DNA from 3 places in the Vibrio panuliri genome. Region 1 is predicted to be linked to each of the others. Evidence: riboswitches for the same ligand, from Rfam matches in the RefSeq annotation. Region 1 holds a riboswitch; each other region holds the start of a gene.
What was found. Region 1 has a riboswitch for lysine ahead of lysC (lysine-sensitive aspartokinase 3). Riboswitches for the same ligand answer to the same signal wherever they lie in the genome.
Positions count from the first base shown of each region.

Region 2: another riboswitch for lysine. It lies ahead of GZK95_RS16445 (Na+/H+ antiporter NhaC family protein); the one in region 1 lies ahead of lysC (lysine-sensitive aspartokinase 3).
Region 3: another riboswitch for lysine. It lies ahead of GZK95_RS05510 (Na+/H+ antiporter NhaC family protein); the one in region 1 lies ahead of lysC (lysine-sensitive aspartokinase 3).

Region 1 covers NZ_AP019654.1:373,556-378,650, reverse strand. Annotated here, with positions in the region: gene GZK95_RS01865 (pyridoxal-phosphate-dependent aminotransferase family protein) at 1-1,032, opposite strand, end outside; lysine riboswitch at 1,228-1,406, shown strand; gene lysC (lysine-sensitive aspartokinase 3) at 1,534-2,886, shown strand; gene GZK95_RS01855 (PilT/PilU family type 4a pilus ATPase) at 2,974-4,080, opposite strand; gene GZK95_RS01850 (type IV pilus twitching motility protein PilT) at 4,090-5,095, opposite strand, start outside.
Region 2 covers NZ_AP019655.1:351,405-356,499, forward strand. Annotated here, with positions in the region: gene GZK95_RS16445 (Na+/H+ antiporter NhaC family protein) at 1-1,500, opposite strand, end outside; lysine riboswitch at 1,589-1,762, opposite strand; gene GZK95_RS16450 (SgrR family transcriptional regulator) at 2,045-3,694, shown strand; gene GZK95_RS16455 (outer membrane beta-barrel protein) at 3,827-4,390, opposite strand; gene GZK95_RS22420 (GGDEF domain-containing protein) at 4,555-5,095, opposite strand, start outside.
Region 3 covers NZ_AP019654.1:1,208,108-1,213,202, reverse strand. Annotated here, with positions in the region: gene hisG (ATP phosphoribosyltransferase) at 1-37, opposite strand, end outside; His leader region at 90-225, opposite strand; gene GZK95_RS05510 (Na+/H+ antiporter NhaC family protein) at 491-2,086, opposite strand; lysine riboswitch at 2,192-2,375, opposite strand; gene GZK95_RS05505 (H-NS family histone-like protein) at 3,046-3,450, shown strand; gene GZK95_RS05500 (inosine/guanosine kinase) at 3,547-4,851, opposite strand; gene GZK95_RS05495 (hypothetical protein) at 4,945-5,095, opposite strand, start outside.

The DNA of each region.
Region 1 (5,095 bases):
TTTGCCAGCCAGCGCCCCCAAACCCGCTCCAACCTCGAGGTTGTAAGTTTGCAGTAAGTGGTTACGCACTTTCGCCTCATCAATTCCTTGAGGCAGATAAACCGCATTCAATTGAGGTAAACGATACGCTTGTTCAACCACAAAACGAAAACCGAGCTTTTCTAACCCAATCTTTAACTTTTCATGCATCGCTTGATGGCGTTGCCATGCATTTTCTAAACCTTCATTTTTCAGTATCAACAGTGCCTCATGTAAGGCATAGAGGCTATTTACTGGCGCTGTATGATGATAGCTACGCTTGCCTTCCCCACTCCAATAGCCCAAAACTAAGCTCTGATCTAAAAACCAACTCTGTACTGGTGTTGAGCGGCGCTGAATTTTCTCAATCGCTTGTGCTGAAAACGTTAAAGGAGCAAGCCCCGGCACACACGATAGACATTTCTGACTGCCCGAGTAAACGGCGTCTAACTGCCATTCATCCACCTTCAGTGGTACGCCACCAAGTGACGTCACGGTATCAACAATGGTAAGAGCACCATACTGTTTTGCCAATGCACCAATAGCCTGCGCATCAGACACTGCTCCCGTTGACGTTTCAGCATGAACAAATGCGACCATCTTGGCATCAGGGTTGTCTTTCAGTGCTTGAGCTACTTTATCAACCGTGACTGGTGCACCCCACTCGTCATCCACCACCACAGCTTCACCACCAGCACGAATCACGTTTTCACGCATTCGTTCGCCAAAGACCCCGTTACGGCACACAATCACTTTATCGCCGGCCTCAATTAAGTTAACAAAACAGGCTTCCATTCCCGCACTTCCCGGGGCTGATACTGCAATCGTAAACTCATTTTCGGTTTGAAATGCATACTTTAGTAGTTGCTTTAACTCATCCATCATTGCGATAAATAGCGGGTCCAAATGACCAACCGTTGGACGACTTAATGCCTGCAATACTTGAGGAGAAATATCAGAGGGTCCCGGCCCCATTAAGATTCGACGCGGTGGAATAAAACTTTGAATGGTCATAATTGCTCCTTGCAGCATACTTTAGTTCAACTCAGGTAAGGCCACATTAAATCAAGTTCTCACAATGAACAATTGTTCATAAGTCTATATAGTGATGTAACTGCGATACATTTACTTGCGAGATAGTTGTTAATTTTTATCGAAATTAAGTAAAAATAGCGATTGACTTTGATCACATAAAACCGTTCAATAATTAAACACAGAAGAGGAGCACTGCCTAGGTAGATGCATCGTGGAGCCGCAACTCCAGCACGATTCATTGAGGGAGAGCAGTGCCGAGACGTCGCTAAATTGTCGGTTTAGTGTCGTCGGTTGACTTGAGTTGACTCTCATCAACTGTCATCAGCGCCGCCTGATGATGCGCTTCTGAGGTGATTATTATTACCAAATAACTTACCTCTATATATCGCACAACACTCTCTTCTCGTCCGTTCTAATCGGACCAAAACAAAGGACGTTGGGAAACCAGCAATAACATTTAGGAAGCCGTGGAGAATCGCTGTGAGTTCTTTTAATGTCGCCAAATTTGGCGGAACTAGTGTCGCAAATTTTGAAGCCATGAGCCGCTGTGCGGTCATTATCGAAAACAACCCCAATACCAAACTGGTTGTCAGTAGCGCTTGCTCTGGCGTCACCAATCTATTGGTTGAATTAGCCAATGGTGTCAGTGATGAGCAAATGAGAACAGAGCTGCTGCAGAAACTGGCTAATATTCACGACGCCATTCTGGCAGAGCTTAAAGACGCCACAGAAACGGCCAATGAGGTGTACAAGATCCTCGATACCGTCACAAGCTTGGCGGAAGCCGCTTCAATTCAATCAAGCCACAAATTGACTGATCACCTTGTCGCTTGTGGCGAGTTGATCTCTACACACATTTTGGCGCAATTACTGCGAGAAAGAGGCATCAATGCTGTTCGCTTTGATATTCGCCAAGTTCTGCGTACTGACGATAATTTCGGCAAAGCAGAGCCTGACGTACCCCAAACGGCGCAACTAGCAGAAGCGCTCTTACTGCCACTTTGCCGAGATCATGTTGTTGTGACACAAGGATTTATTGGCTCAGATGAGCATGGTAATACGACCACACTTGGTCGTGGAGGTAGCGACTACAGTGCCGCACTGATTGCTGAAGCTGTTAAGGCTGAAGGGTTAGAGATTTGGACTGATGTACCCGGCATTTACACCACCGATCCTCGTATCGCAGAAAAAGCGGCTCCAATTGCAGAAATTAGCTTTAGCGAAGCCTCTGAAATGGCAAATTTCGGCGCTAAAATCCTTCACCCATCAACGCTAGTACCTGCACTTCGACATGATATTCCAGTCTTTGTTGGCTCATCGAAAGAGCCTGAAAAAGGGGGAACATGGATTCGTCATCAGGTGCAAAGCTCACCATTATTCCGCGCTTTAGCACTGCGCTGCAATCAAACAATGGTGACACTACGCAGCGATAAAATGTTCCATGCGTACGGATTCCTTGCCAAAGTTTTTGAGATCCTCGCCAAGCACAAAGTGTCGGTTGATTTGATCACAACATCAGAGATCAGTGTATCTCTCACCTTAGATCAAACCGATACATCGGGTGGAGCACCACAACTGCCGATAGCAGCACGCGAAGAGTTAGAACAGTTGTGCACCGTTGAGATTGAGCAGAATCTATGTCTAGTAGCACTGATTGGTAACAATATGAGTGAAAGCAGAGGCTATGCCAAACAAGTCTTTGGCACGCTAGAAGATATGAACTTACGTATGATCTGCTTTGGCGCAAGTCCACACAACTTATGCTTCCTCGTCCATGAATCCGTCTCTCGTCAGGCAATTCAAAAACTGCACAAAGAGTTATTTGAAGCCTAAATAGGCGAACGAAAAGATAAAAACCGAGCAGTGCTCGGTTTTTACTTTCTTCTGTGTATCTGCGCTTACCATCTGTTCAGTGGCTAATCAGTCCATATCGATCTTTACATCATTTAATAGCCCCGAAGAGAAACCATCCCCACGTTGCGTTTTAAGCATAATTCGCAGATCATTGGCGGAATCAGCGCTATGCAAAGCATCATCTTCGCCCACCTTGTCATCAATAACCAACTGATACAGCGCTTGATCAAATGTCTGCATACCCGTTTGCTGCGACTTCGCCATCGTAGACTTAAGTTCATGCAAATCTCCACGACGGATCAGATCAGCGATTCTAGGAGTATTGAGTAATATCTCAAATGCACCATGGCGACCTTGACCATCTTTATCGCGCAGCAACTGCTGACCAACAACCCCTTTTAAGTTCATCGAGAGATCGAATAAAAATTGCTCTTTCTTTTCCTTCGGAACCAAATGAAGAATCCGCTCTAGAGCTTGGTTGGCATTATTGGCATGCAGGGTTGCCATACATAAGTGCCCGGTCTCCGCAAACGCCATCGCATATTCCATCGTTTCACGGCTACGAATCTCACCAATCAGAATCATATCAGGCGCTTGCCGTAATGAATTCTTAAGCGCTATCTCATAACTTTCTGTGTCTAACCCTACTTCACGCTGAGTCACAATGCACTTTTGATGTTGATGAACAAACTCGATGGGATCTTCCACCGTCAAAATATGCCCAGAACGATGCGAATTCCGATACCCCGTCATTGCCGCCATCGTGGTTGATTTTCCCGAGCCCGTCGCACCTACCACTAGCACTAACCCTCGTTTTGCCGTGGCGAGATCTTTTAAAACCTCCGGTAAATGCAAAGACTCAAAGGTAGGAATTTCCGTTTCAATACGTCTAATCACCGCACCTGGTAGTTCGCGTTGGAAAAAAGCCGATACACGAAAACGGCCAAACTCACGCACAACAGCAAAATTCGCTTCACGAGACGCACGAAATTCATCTTGACGCACTTGCTCCATCACCGAATCCAACAAAGCAAAAACTTGCTGCTCAGTCAGGGGCTCTCCCACGGGCTGCAAGTCACCATCAATACGGTACAGAATCGGAGCCCCCACGGTAATGTATAGATCCGAGGCCTTTTGCTGTTTCATTCCTTGAAGAAAGGTATCCATTGCCATGCTTATTTCCTAGTAATCCAACGATCCGATTTTTTGCTCAACCTCTTGTGGTTCTACCAATCCTTTTGCGATCAATTGCTTAGCATTTTGCTCGATAGTTTGCATCCCCTGCGAAGCGCCCGTCTGAATAACTGAGTACATTTGAGCCACTTTATCTTCACGGATCAGGTTACGAATCGCTGGGGTCGCCATCATGATTTCATGGCATGCGACACGCCCACCACCGATGCGCTTGAGAAGTTTTTGTGCAATAACCGCACGCAGCGATTCAGACAACATTGAGCGCACCATGTCTTTATCACTTCCTGGAAATACATCAATAATACGGTCAATCGTTTTTGCCGCTGAACTGGTATGCAGTGTCCCAAACACTAAATGACCGGTCTCTGCCGCCGTCAACGCCAAACTAATCGTCTCTTGGTCACGTAACTCACCCACCAAAATGACATCAGGGTCTTCACGTAGTGCACTGCGTAACGCCGCTTTGAAACTGTGCGTATCACGGTGTACTTCTCGCTGGTTGACGAGACACTTCTGATTTTGGTGCACAAACTCAATCGGGTCTTCAATAGTTAAAATGTGTTTGTTGTGATTACGATTGATGTAATCCACCATCGCCGCAAGTGTGGTTGACTTACCGGAACCTGTCGGTCCCGTCACCAGTACTAAACCTTTTTCAATATTGGCGATTTTTTCAAATATCTGCGGTGCTTCAAGTTGCTCTAAGGTAGGAATCGTCGTAGGAATGGTACGAAATACCGCTGCACACCCCCGCGCCTGATTAAACGCATTGACGCGAAAACGACCGACATCAGGTAATTCAAATGAAAAGTCGACTTCGAGACGCTCCTCAAATTCACTGCGCTGCGCATCGTTCATAATCTCAAACACCAAACGGTGGACGTCAGCATGGCTAAACTCAGGTACGCTCAGCTTTCTGACCTCACCGTCAATACGCACCATTGGAGAAACACCTGCAGAAAGATGTAGATCTGACGCATTATGTTTTACACTA
Region 2 (5,095 bases), on a different replicon from region 1:
CGCCACACCAATCCATGCCGAATGGGTATAACCAATTGCCACATAACCAAGCAGCGCACCAAATGCCACTGACGTTGCGTATGGTAACTGAGTTAGCACGTGATCCATATGATGGCAGCCAGCCCCTGTTGCCGACAAAATGCTGGTGCTTGAAATTGGGGAACTGTGGTCACCAAATACTGCACCGGCTAACACTGCTGACAGCATCGGTAGTAGCATCTGAATATCACTTGCCGCAGCAATATCACCCGCTAATGGCAGCATAATACCGAATGTGCCCCAACTCGTGCCAGTTGCAAACGCCATTGCACATGAGAGGACGAACACAACCGCAGGCAGCATTTCAACTGGGATGTTACCGTTTGCCATCGAGGCTAGGTACATACCTGTTTTCATATCACGTACCACTGCACCAATTGTCCATGCAAAGAACAGAATTACAATTGCTGGCATCATCGCACTGATACCTTGCGGGGCTGCTTCCTTCCATGTTTTGGCGCTGAGTTTCAAACGCAGTGCTAGACCGATAGACACAACCAAGCTACAGATAGCACCGTAAACTAATGATGAGCCTACGTTTGTGTTTTCAAATGAACCAATGACGCTAAATGGCAAGCCTTTCTCTGTAAGAACTGCTGAACCTGAGTCAATCATAAAGTACACGGTTGCTAGAGTCAGAGTCAGAATTGGCAACACCATATCAATCATACCGCCGTTGCTGTTTTCCGGCGTTTCGATATCCAAACCAACAGGGCGTCCGCGAGATTCGTCCCACAACTTACCTTCTAGCGCCCAATCTTCATGTTTACGCATTGGACCAATATCAAGCTGAAATGCGATGACAAACACGACCATCACCAAAGTAAACACTGCGTAGAGGTTCATCGGAATCATTTCTACGAATGCAGAAATTGGGCTTTGGTCAGTGACGTGGTGCGCAGCCATGATACCGCCGATAAGGGCAATGATGTAAGCGCCCCAAGAAGAGATTGGCATTAATACACACACCGGTGCCGCCGTTGAGTCGAGCAGGTAAGCTAGCTTGGCTCGCGAGATTTGGAAACGGTCAGTCACTGGGCGACAAATCGCACCCACGGATAGGCTGTGGAAGAAGTCGTCAATAAAGAAGATGAATACCATCAGACCGGTCAGAGATTTGGCGCTGCGGCGATCTTTACAACGTACTGCAGCCCAATCGGCAAACGCTTGTGTTGCACCAGAGACACTCATTAAGCTGATGAGTGCGCCCAATAGCAACATAAAGATGATCATGTTGGCGTTTTCGCTGTTCAACGTACCGTCAGCCCATACTAAATGAATCACTTTATTGAACAGGTAATGCGCAGTCTCTAACGGCGAAAACTGATTGAGCATTAAAGCACCAGCAACAATACCAGCGCCAAGTGACAGCAATACGCGACGCGTAGTGACTGCCAGAATCACCGCCAGAAGGGGCGGTACCACAGACATCAAAGAGTCTGAAAAATTAATGAGGTTCATAATCTCTACACCTACAACTATAAGGTGGAGATCTACCGAAAAGAGGTGTAACGAAGACGTCTGAAGAAATGACAAAAGACTTGTTACCCCTTCAGGTAGCGCTCCATAGGACATAATACTATGGCAGTTCTGTGCCTATTCGACACAGACCCAGCCACTGAGCATGACGGCTCAAGTGACTTCGGCGCTGACTCCTTTCTCCGGCATCATCGGGATCATCCTCCGCTCGGTTACTATTAGGCAGCGCGCCTCTACTGATTAAGGGTTTACCGCGACATAATAACAGGCGGGTGGAGCAAAACAAGAACTATATCACGCCAATTGGGAATCAAATTCGATGATCAACTGCTTCCGTGGTTAATGTTTGAACGTTTACTTCGATTAGGCGTGTGTTAGCAAGATTATACGTTTAGGAAACTAAAGTTATGAGTGATGCAAACGTTGATCTCTTAACCCCATCTTTGCCTATTGACCTACTACTACTGCTAAGATTAGTGGATGTGTATCAAGAGTCGATAAAGACTCTTTGACGTCAAGGGAGCATATGTCTGAGCTTATCAGCACTATTCACTTGCAGCGCCTAAAGCAGCTCGAAGACAGCTTTGGTCATGGTGAGGTTGAAGTTACCATTCCTGAGCTGGCGGAGGTTTTATTTTGTTCGACGCGGAATGTGTCCAAAATAATGAGTAAACTTCAGACGCTAGATTGGATTCATTGGTCAGCTGGAAGGGGGAGAGGTAACAAGTCGCACTTTGCTATTCTCAGCAGTTTTGAAGAGTTGTTGCTTAGTAAAATACAATCAAAAATTAGAACGGGCAGTTTGAACGACGCCTATCAGATTGCCGAGGTGTTTCATTGTCAGGAATGGTTCACACAGAATCTGCCCAAATGGCTAGAAACCTTTTCTGAAAATCGAGACAACTCAGATGATGTTATTTTCTTAATTCCGTATCCTCTAGAGCGTTGTCATCCTCTTGATTTATTTGATATCCACTCTGGTCTGTATGCGAGAGTATTGTTTGATACACTGGTCAAATTTGACCCAGCAAGCCGAACTTTTCAGCCCCATTTAGCTCATCAATTTCAAACAACAGAGTTTGGTATCGCATTTAGAATTCGCCCCAATGTGCACTTTCATAACGGTGTATTACTCACCCCGCAGTTGGTTTGTGAGCATTTAAATCGATTAAGAAATCACAGTCCGTTATACCAGCAGCTACTATCTGCCGTGGATAGTTTTGAAGTGAATAAGCAATGGGTAGAGATGCGATTGAATCGCGATGATCCTATGTTGCTGCATCTATTCGCGGATATTCACTTCGCGATTTTTCTCGACAATGACGCAGAGTCAGGCTTTCCTATTGGCACTGGCAGTTACAGTTGGGAGCAGCGCTCAGAATCCTGTTGGACACTAGTCAAAAATGAGCGCTATTTTGGGCTTCATGGAATTGTTCGGCGGGCTGATTTTTGGCGTGTAGATGCAAAGCAAATACACAGTGAGCAATACATTATCGAGTATGAAAGCATCAACACATCAGAGGCTCTAGGGAGTAATGACATTCAAATTAATGGATGTAACGCTGTCTGTTTTCATCAGCGTTTGTCGCAGGATATACGTGAGTTATTAGTCCTAATTTTTAAAGCAAAGCTTCGAGATAACGGTAATAAACCGAGGAACTTTTGTTCGACATTGATTGGCTATGATAACGCATCCGAGTTTGATGAAAGTGAGTCAAGCGAACCGAGTCTAGAGCAACTCAAAACCCTTGAGTTTTCAACTCTGCGTTATTGTGTTGACGACGAAGCGATGATCCAACCCGTGCTGAGTTACTTGCGTAATGCAGGGGTAAGACTGGAGCCTGTTTCTACCTTTAACCAAGCAGATTTCTGGATAGGAGATTACTCTTTTGGTAAAGATGTACTCCTAGGTCAATATTATTGGTTGCTATTTAGTGATTATGCTCAGCTTATTTTACCCGTCATGATGATTCAACAATGGTTGGATAAACTGGCAATGAACCCTTGTTTATCCCAACTGTTTGATCACTTAGAGCGCAGTTGTATTGCCGATTGCCGCATTTTACCGCTTTGGAGAAAAGCGACACGCTACAAATGTCACCCATCAATCAAGGGTAACCACCCTCATTCTTATGGTTTGATGAATTTGGCAGACATTTGGTTGGATAAGAGGTAACGGCTTAATCAGTTGGTAAGTTATGCCAAAGGGTATCGCGAAGTCTGTGTCGTTATTTGGGGTGGGGTGTTTGCCCCTTCCCCCAAATGATGAAGACTGCGTGAGTCCTATAAGTCGAGTCTGTTGATACTGTTAGAATCGGTAACCAACATCCAGTGTCCATTGGCCAAGGTCAAGCCCGCTGGATTCTTTAGAGTATCCGACACCTGCGACCACATGTTCGCCAAACTCCCCTCGAACCCCAACGCTAGCGAGAAAGCTATCGTCATGGTAGGTTGCACTCTCGTGATAAGTGTCATTGTTTACGGTTCCTTTGTCCCATGACCAGCCTGCCGTTACATAAGGTTTTACAATAATTGAGTCGGCGACTTCAAAAGGGTAGCCCATACCAATGGAGGCTTGGTAACGTTTTAAATCTACGTCTAATTTGTCGAAAGTGAGAGAGTTATCGAAACTGTAATACTCGGTGTTGGACGTCGATGACATTCTAAAATCAGTAAACAAGTAATCTTTCATTGATGGCAGAATGTAGCCTTGGGAATAGATGGTGTATCCACCAAGTGTGGCATTTTGTGTAATGTCAGAGGCATAACCTGCGCCGATTGTGATACCGCTGAATAAATCTGTAAATGTATTGGCATATGTCGCACTTGAGAAGCACAGCAGACATAATGTTACTTTTGTGACACCTTTCATAGTAATTACCTCGAAAATTTGAATGTCACTAGTATGTTCAATTGGTCTGCGTATAAATAGGAACAGTTGTCCGTGCGGTGTTCAGCTTTTAATGAGTGGGTATTTTCCCATACACAAAACTAATGTGGTGCATATTTTTTAGGGCGCTCAAATAGAGCGCCAAGTTAAACTGCGCACTGATCGATATAGTTTTCTGCATAGGCTACGCTCACGCCTGAGGTCTTCGCTTTGTACATCGCTTCGTCAGCAAGTCTCATTGTATTTGTGATGTTGTTGTTCTGACCATGGTAATGGGCCACCCCAATACTGGTTGATACCTGAAATTGCGTCTGCTCAAAAAGCACAGGGCGAACAAATACGCCTACAACTTTATCAATTATCGAATTAATCGCGATAGGATGAGATGCTTGTTCAACGAGGATGACAAACTCATCACCCCCCAAGCGATATAAGGTGGCAGGAGAATCCATTAACGCCTCTTTAAGGCGTCTGGCAACCTCGACAAGTAAGACATCTCCAGCAATATGACCATAGGTATCATTGATGGCTTTGAAGCCATTTAAGTCCATGACGAGTACGCCGATATCAGGGTTCGTTTGCTTCTCTATGTCGTGAATCGCTAAGTTAAAACAATGGCGATTGGGTATTTGAGTCAGTGAGTCTGTTTTTAGCAACAGTTCGGTTGCCAACTTTGCTTGCATTAAC
Region 3 (5,095 bases), 830 kb from region 1:
TCTTTTGAATAGCGATTCTTAGGCGTTGTGTTTGCATTGCGTTATCCCTGTGCAAATATTTGATATTTAAATAGTTTATAAGCCCTGAAACTGAAAAACCCTCGGGAGATATGAGTCTCCCGAGGGTTAATTCTTAAAATCTTTGACTTAAGCCTCCGGGAGTTTCCTGCCTCCCGGGTACGCGTACATCTCCCGAAAGACTAGATTGGGTGATGGTGATGATGAATGTTCATAACAAAATTACGCATACTTATTAAAGCTCTTCACTTCTGCTTGGTTGATAACCACACTAACCAAGCTGTTAACTTTTTTCAACCATTAATTTAAGATTTTTTCATCTTACAACAAACCCGCTCGCTGCTCTTTGCCATAAGTGAGTAACCGCGAGAGCGCGTCACTAAGATCACACAAGCCAACCTTCCCTATCCGGCATGCTTAATGACAAAAAAAAAGGAAGCCGAAGCTTCCTTTTGCTGTTCATCAGGCGACCTTACTGGCATGCACTCATCTTTGATTTTGCTAGCAGGTTCAACACAAAGCAAACGATAACAAACGCTAAGCTCGCTGCCGCAAATGACACCGCTAAACTGTCCGTCATACCCAGTACAATGAAACCAACACAAGATACCAGTGCAACCGACAGCGCATAAGGCAACTGAGTCGCGACGTGGTCAATATGGTTACAACGGGCCCCTGTTGAAGACAGAATGGTGGTGTCTGAGATAGGTGAGCAGTGATCACCAAACACTGAACCAGCAAGCACAGCACTTAACATCGGTAGCATCAATGCAATATCCGTGTTGCCTGCCATATCACCCGCGATTGGCAACATAATACCGAATGTTCCCCAAGAACTGCCTGTCGAGAATGCCATCACCCCTGAGAGCAAGAATAGGATCACTGGTAACCATCGTGGATCGATATTGCCTTGCGCCAATGTCGACAGATAGCTACCTGTTTTCATGTCGCCAATCACTGTACCAATAGACCAAGCGAAGATGAGGATTAGAATCGCACCAAACATCGATTTTGCGCCAATCCAAAGTGTGCGATTAATATCAGCAACAGGTAAACCCTGTTTGAATACGGTAAACAACGCAACAAACAAACCAACTAGACCACCGTAAATCAAAGAGGTGCCAACATTGGTGTTCTCAAACGCGCCTAGTAAAGCAAATGGTTTACCCATTTCTTCCAGCGCTTGACCACCTGTGTAAAGCATAGAAGCAACGGTCGCGACAACCAAAGCCACGATAGGCAGAACCAGATCAGACACCTTACCTTTGTCGCTTTCGGCAATGTCTAACTCTTCATCCAATTCACGAGCGGCTTCCAAATCATCACTTTGCTGATTGTCAAAGCCTCTGCCTTGTGAAGCAGCGATTTCATGATCGCGCATTTTGCCGACGGTTAAACCAAACCATGCAACCGCAAACACCATTAGAAGCGCGAAGATCGCATAGAAGTTCATCGGTACCAAACGCATATACGCGCCCAGTGCTGAGTATTCTGTAATACCATGAGAAACAAGGATGCCACTGATAATCGTCATAATGTATGCCCCCCAGCTTGATGCTGGCATGACGACACACATAGGTGCAGCGGTAGAGTCGAGAATGTAAGCCAGTTTAGCGCGCGATACATAGAAGCGGTCTGTCACTGGACGAGAAATTGCGCCAACTGCCAAACTATTAAAATAATCATCAATGAAAATGAAAATACCTAAAAAAGCGGCCAGTAACTTAGCGCCACGCTTACTTTTTACGCGAGACTGCGCCCAGTCAGCAAAAGCACGTGTACCACCCGATAGGGTAAGCAATGCGGTCATCATCCCTAGCAATACTAGGAAACCAACAATACTCATATTGCCCGCGTTAATTGAACCGTCTTCAACAAAGACGCCAAATACGGTGTTTTTCACGTAAGTGAGCGCATTGCCCATTGAGTAGTCAGCCAGTAAAACGGCACCTAAAACGATACCCATGCCTAGCGACAATAAAACGCGACGTGTAACAATCGCAAGCGTAAGTGCCACTACTGGAGGCAGTAGTGATAAAGGAGATGATGCAAAATCGATTAAACTCATGATCTTCGAAACCAGTAATAATTGGTTAGAGATCTACTGCAGACACATAGATTTCAGATCTATGCATGTTGAACATAGCGACAGGGAAGCGAACACTCCACCCAACCCTACAGTAGCGCTCCATAGTTATACAAATAATAGACTATGGCAGTGTTGCCCCTATTCGAACGCAACCCCAGCGAGTGGCTTTGATATGCCAGTTCACTTCGGCGGATAAGACCTTTTACGCTTGCTCATTGGCATCACCCCAACAAACGTTACTGATTCTTCCCGCGCCTCTACCGCACTGACCAAAGATTAAGCCATATAACAAAGATGTTAACTTAGCATTAACCAATGCAGTGCATTAGGTAACGGTCATTGTACTTATCTGATTCACTTTTACAATACATCTAACTAGAAATTATATACTCGAGTGATTTGCGTATACACAAATGGTTTCAAGATAGGCTATTTGGTAACACACTCCCCTCGTTGAACCAAGCACCTTGAGATAAATCCAACCAAATGAAAATATAGCTACCCCGCTGTTGGTTTTGATTTGTTTTAATACAATCATGCCGGAGGCAATTCTCATAACGATGTGATTGCATACAACACTTAACTTGTTATTACTCGACAATACGTCTCATTTATGGGAGGTCAATTAAAAATCAGTTATACCAATTTAAACTATTCCCTATTTCTGAGATAAAGGCTTAAGTGGGGATAATCAATGAAGTCGGTATTATTTCATAAATTAACTGGAAGTTATGAAACTAAGCACTATACTTAGCGCTTGCTGTTTATTCAGTGTGCTCATGCTTTATGTTAACAATAGAATGTGATGTGAGCTTAAAAGTTTCGCATTCTCGCTTTTCTAATTATTTATTTTATTTAATTTACAATAATTGAATTGTATTATTCTAGTTAGGATATTAATATTACTTTGTTGCTTACAATTATATTGGTGAGACGTTATGTCGGAATTAACAAAAACTCTTTTAAACATTCGTAGTCTTCGCGCTTTTTCTCGTGAACTAACTCTTGAGCAATTAGAGGAAGCACTAGAAAAGTTAACTATTGTTGTTTCTGAGCGTAAAGAAGCAGAAGAAGAAGAACGCGCAGCCCTTGCTGAGCAAGAAGCTAAGTTGTCAGCAATTGCAGAGCAAATTGCAAAAGATGGTATCGACGTTGATGCACTAATTAGTGCGCTAGCGGGTGAAACTAAATCTAAAACTAAGTCTAAACGTGCGCCTCGTCCAGCGAAATACAAGTACCTTGACAATGGTGAAGAAAAAACTTGGACAGGCCAAGGTCGCACACCATCAGCGATCCAAGCGCAATTAGATGCGGGTAAATCTTTAGATGATTTCCTAATCTAATTCAAAAAATGAAATAAAAAAAGCTCCCCATTGGGGAGCTTTTTTTATTCATAACTAAGATTAAAGAGCCTATTTTCATAGGCTCCAACTCAATGATTATCTTTCCCAGTATGCCTCTTCTAGGCTATCTTCACGCTCAGGCAGACCACGTGATAAACGAGGAGAATGCTGAACTAGTACTTCATAACTAGCACGGTTTGAGTATTTACATACTTGAGAGAACGAAGAGTAAGTTAAGAAAGCATAAGCATGTTTGCTTGAATTAGGCACGTTTTCTTTGTGGTATTTATTCGCAGCCATATCATGCAACAACGCAGAAAGCGCCGCATCACCTGCGCCATTAGTGTTCTTAATTTTTTCAGGTCCACCCATATATGGCGAAATATGTGAGTAAACTTTAATTGGGTTTTCACATAGTGCTTTGGTCGCCGGACGGCTAAATTCGTAACGGTTAAACTCGGCAATACAACCTGGCAATAATGGCAACGTTGTTTCACGTTTCGCTTCATCTTCACTGTAGCCAGCCATATAAAGACCTACAGGTCCTGCCGTGCACAATACAAGATCAACCCAATCCAACGCTTTATCTGAAGCCGCCAAAGGATCATGTTCACCTGTTAAAGCTTCCGCTTCATCCTCATTCATTGCTACCACACTCACGTGTTGCTGCAGGAAGTCTTGCCAGAATTTCGGATCGTCTTGAATAACGAACTTTGTTCCCAAAGTCAGTACTACTGGTACATCGTATTTTTTTGCATACTCAATTGCGCGCATCGTTGCCGCAGGCATTGGGTCGCCAGCTTTACAGCGAACGAGGTAAGCAGTCAGAACCAGTGCCGAAGCATTCTTGAAGATTTTCTCCGGAATACTGTCTGGCTTGAGTTGGTTCATTTGACCTTCGCTGATAGCAAAAGTACGCTCACCATCTTCAGTAATAAGCGCAAAACAACGACCAATCGCACCCTCAACACCTTGTAGGTAGTTAAGATCCATGCGGCTTGAAGTGTTGCATAAGTATCGGTAACCATAGCTACCGATCTTAATGTCTTGGCTCATAACACCAAGCAGAGTCGACTTATCGTCAGCTAATACAGAATAGTTATGAAGTGTGTTACCAATCGTACCACCAGCGTATTCATTAGTAATAAGACCACTTTCTTTCAGCTCGTTATAGAGCGCTTCCGCGGTTTGATCATCAATAACTAACGAGTGTCCCTTACTCAAACCGTATTTTTCAATTAGCTCTGAGCCAACTTTTGCTTCAATGTCTACCAAGGTTTGGTCAATACCGATGATGTGGGTACGAGACATTTTCTTGCTTGTTTGCGCTTGGCTCACTAAAGGATCACGCGCATGTACTGGGAAGTAGTGCTTTGATTTACGTTGACCAGGAAATTTCATAACTTAGGTTCTGTTTAAGGGGTGACAGGAAGTGCGGATTCTACATCGCGAAATAAAGAGCGGCAATAACTGGGAGTATAGCAAACGTTTTCGCTACTCACCTTCCATAAAACTAAGGTCTGGTAGGCAATCTAAATGCTCAGAATAGCGTTTTAAATTGAACTCACCTTCACTCTTCATAACATCGAATATTTCAATCGCAACGGCACATGCCATCATAGCAATCGCATCTTCTCGGCTTGTT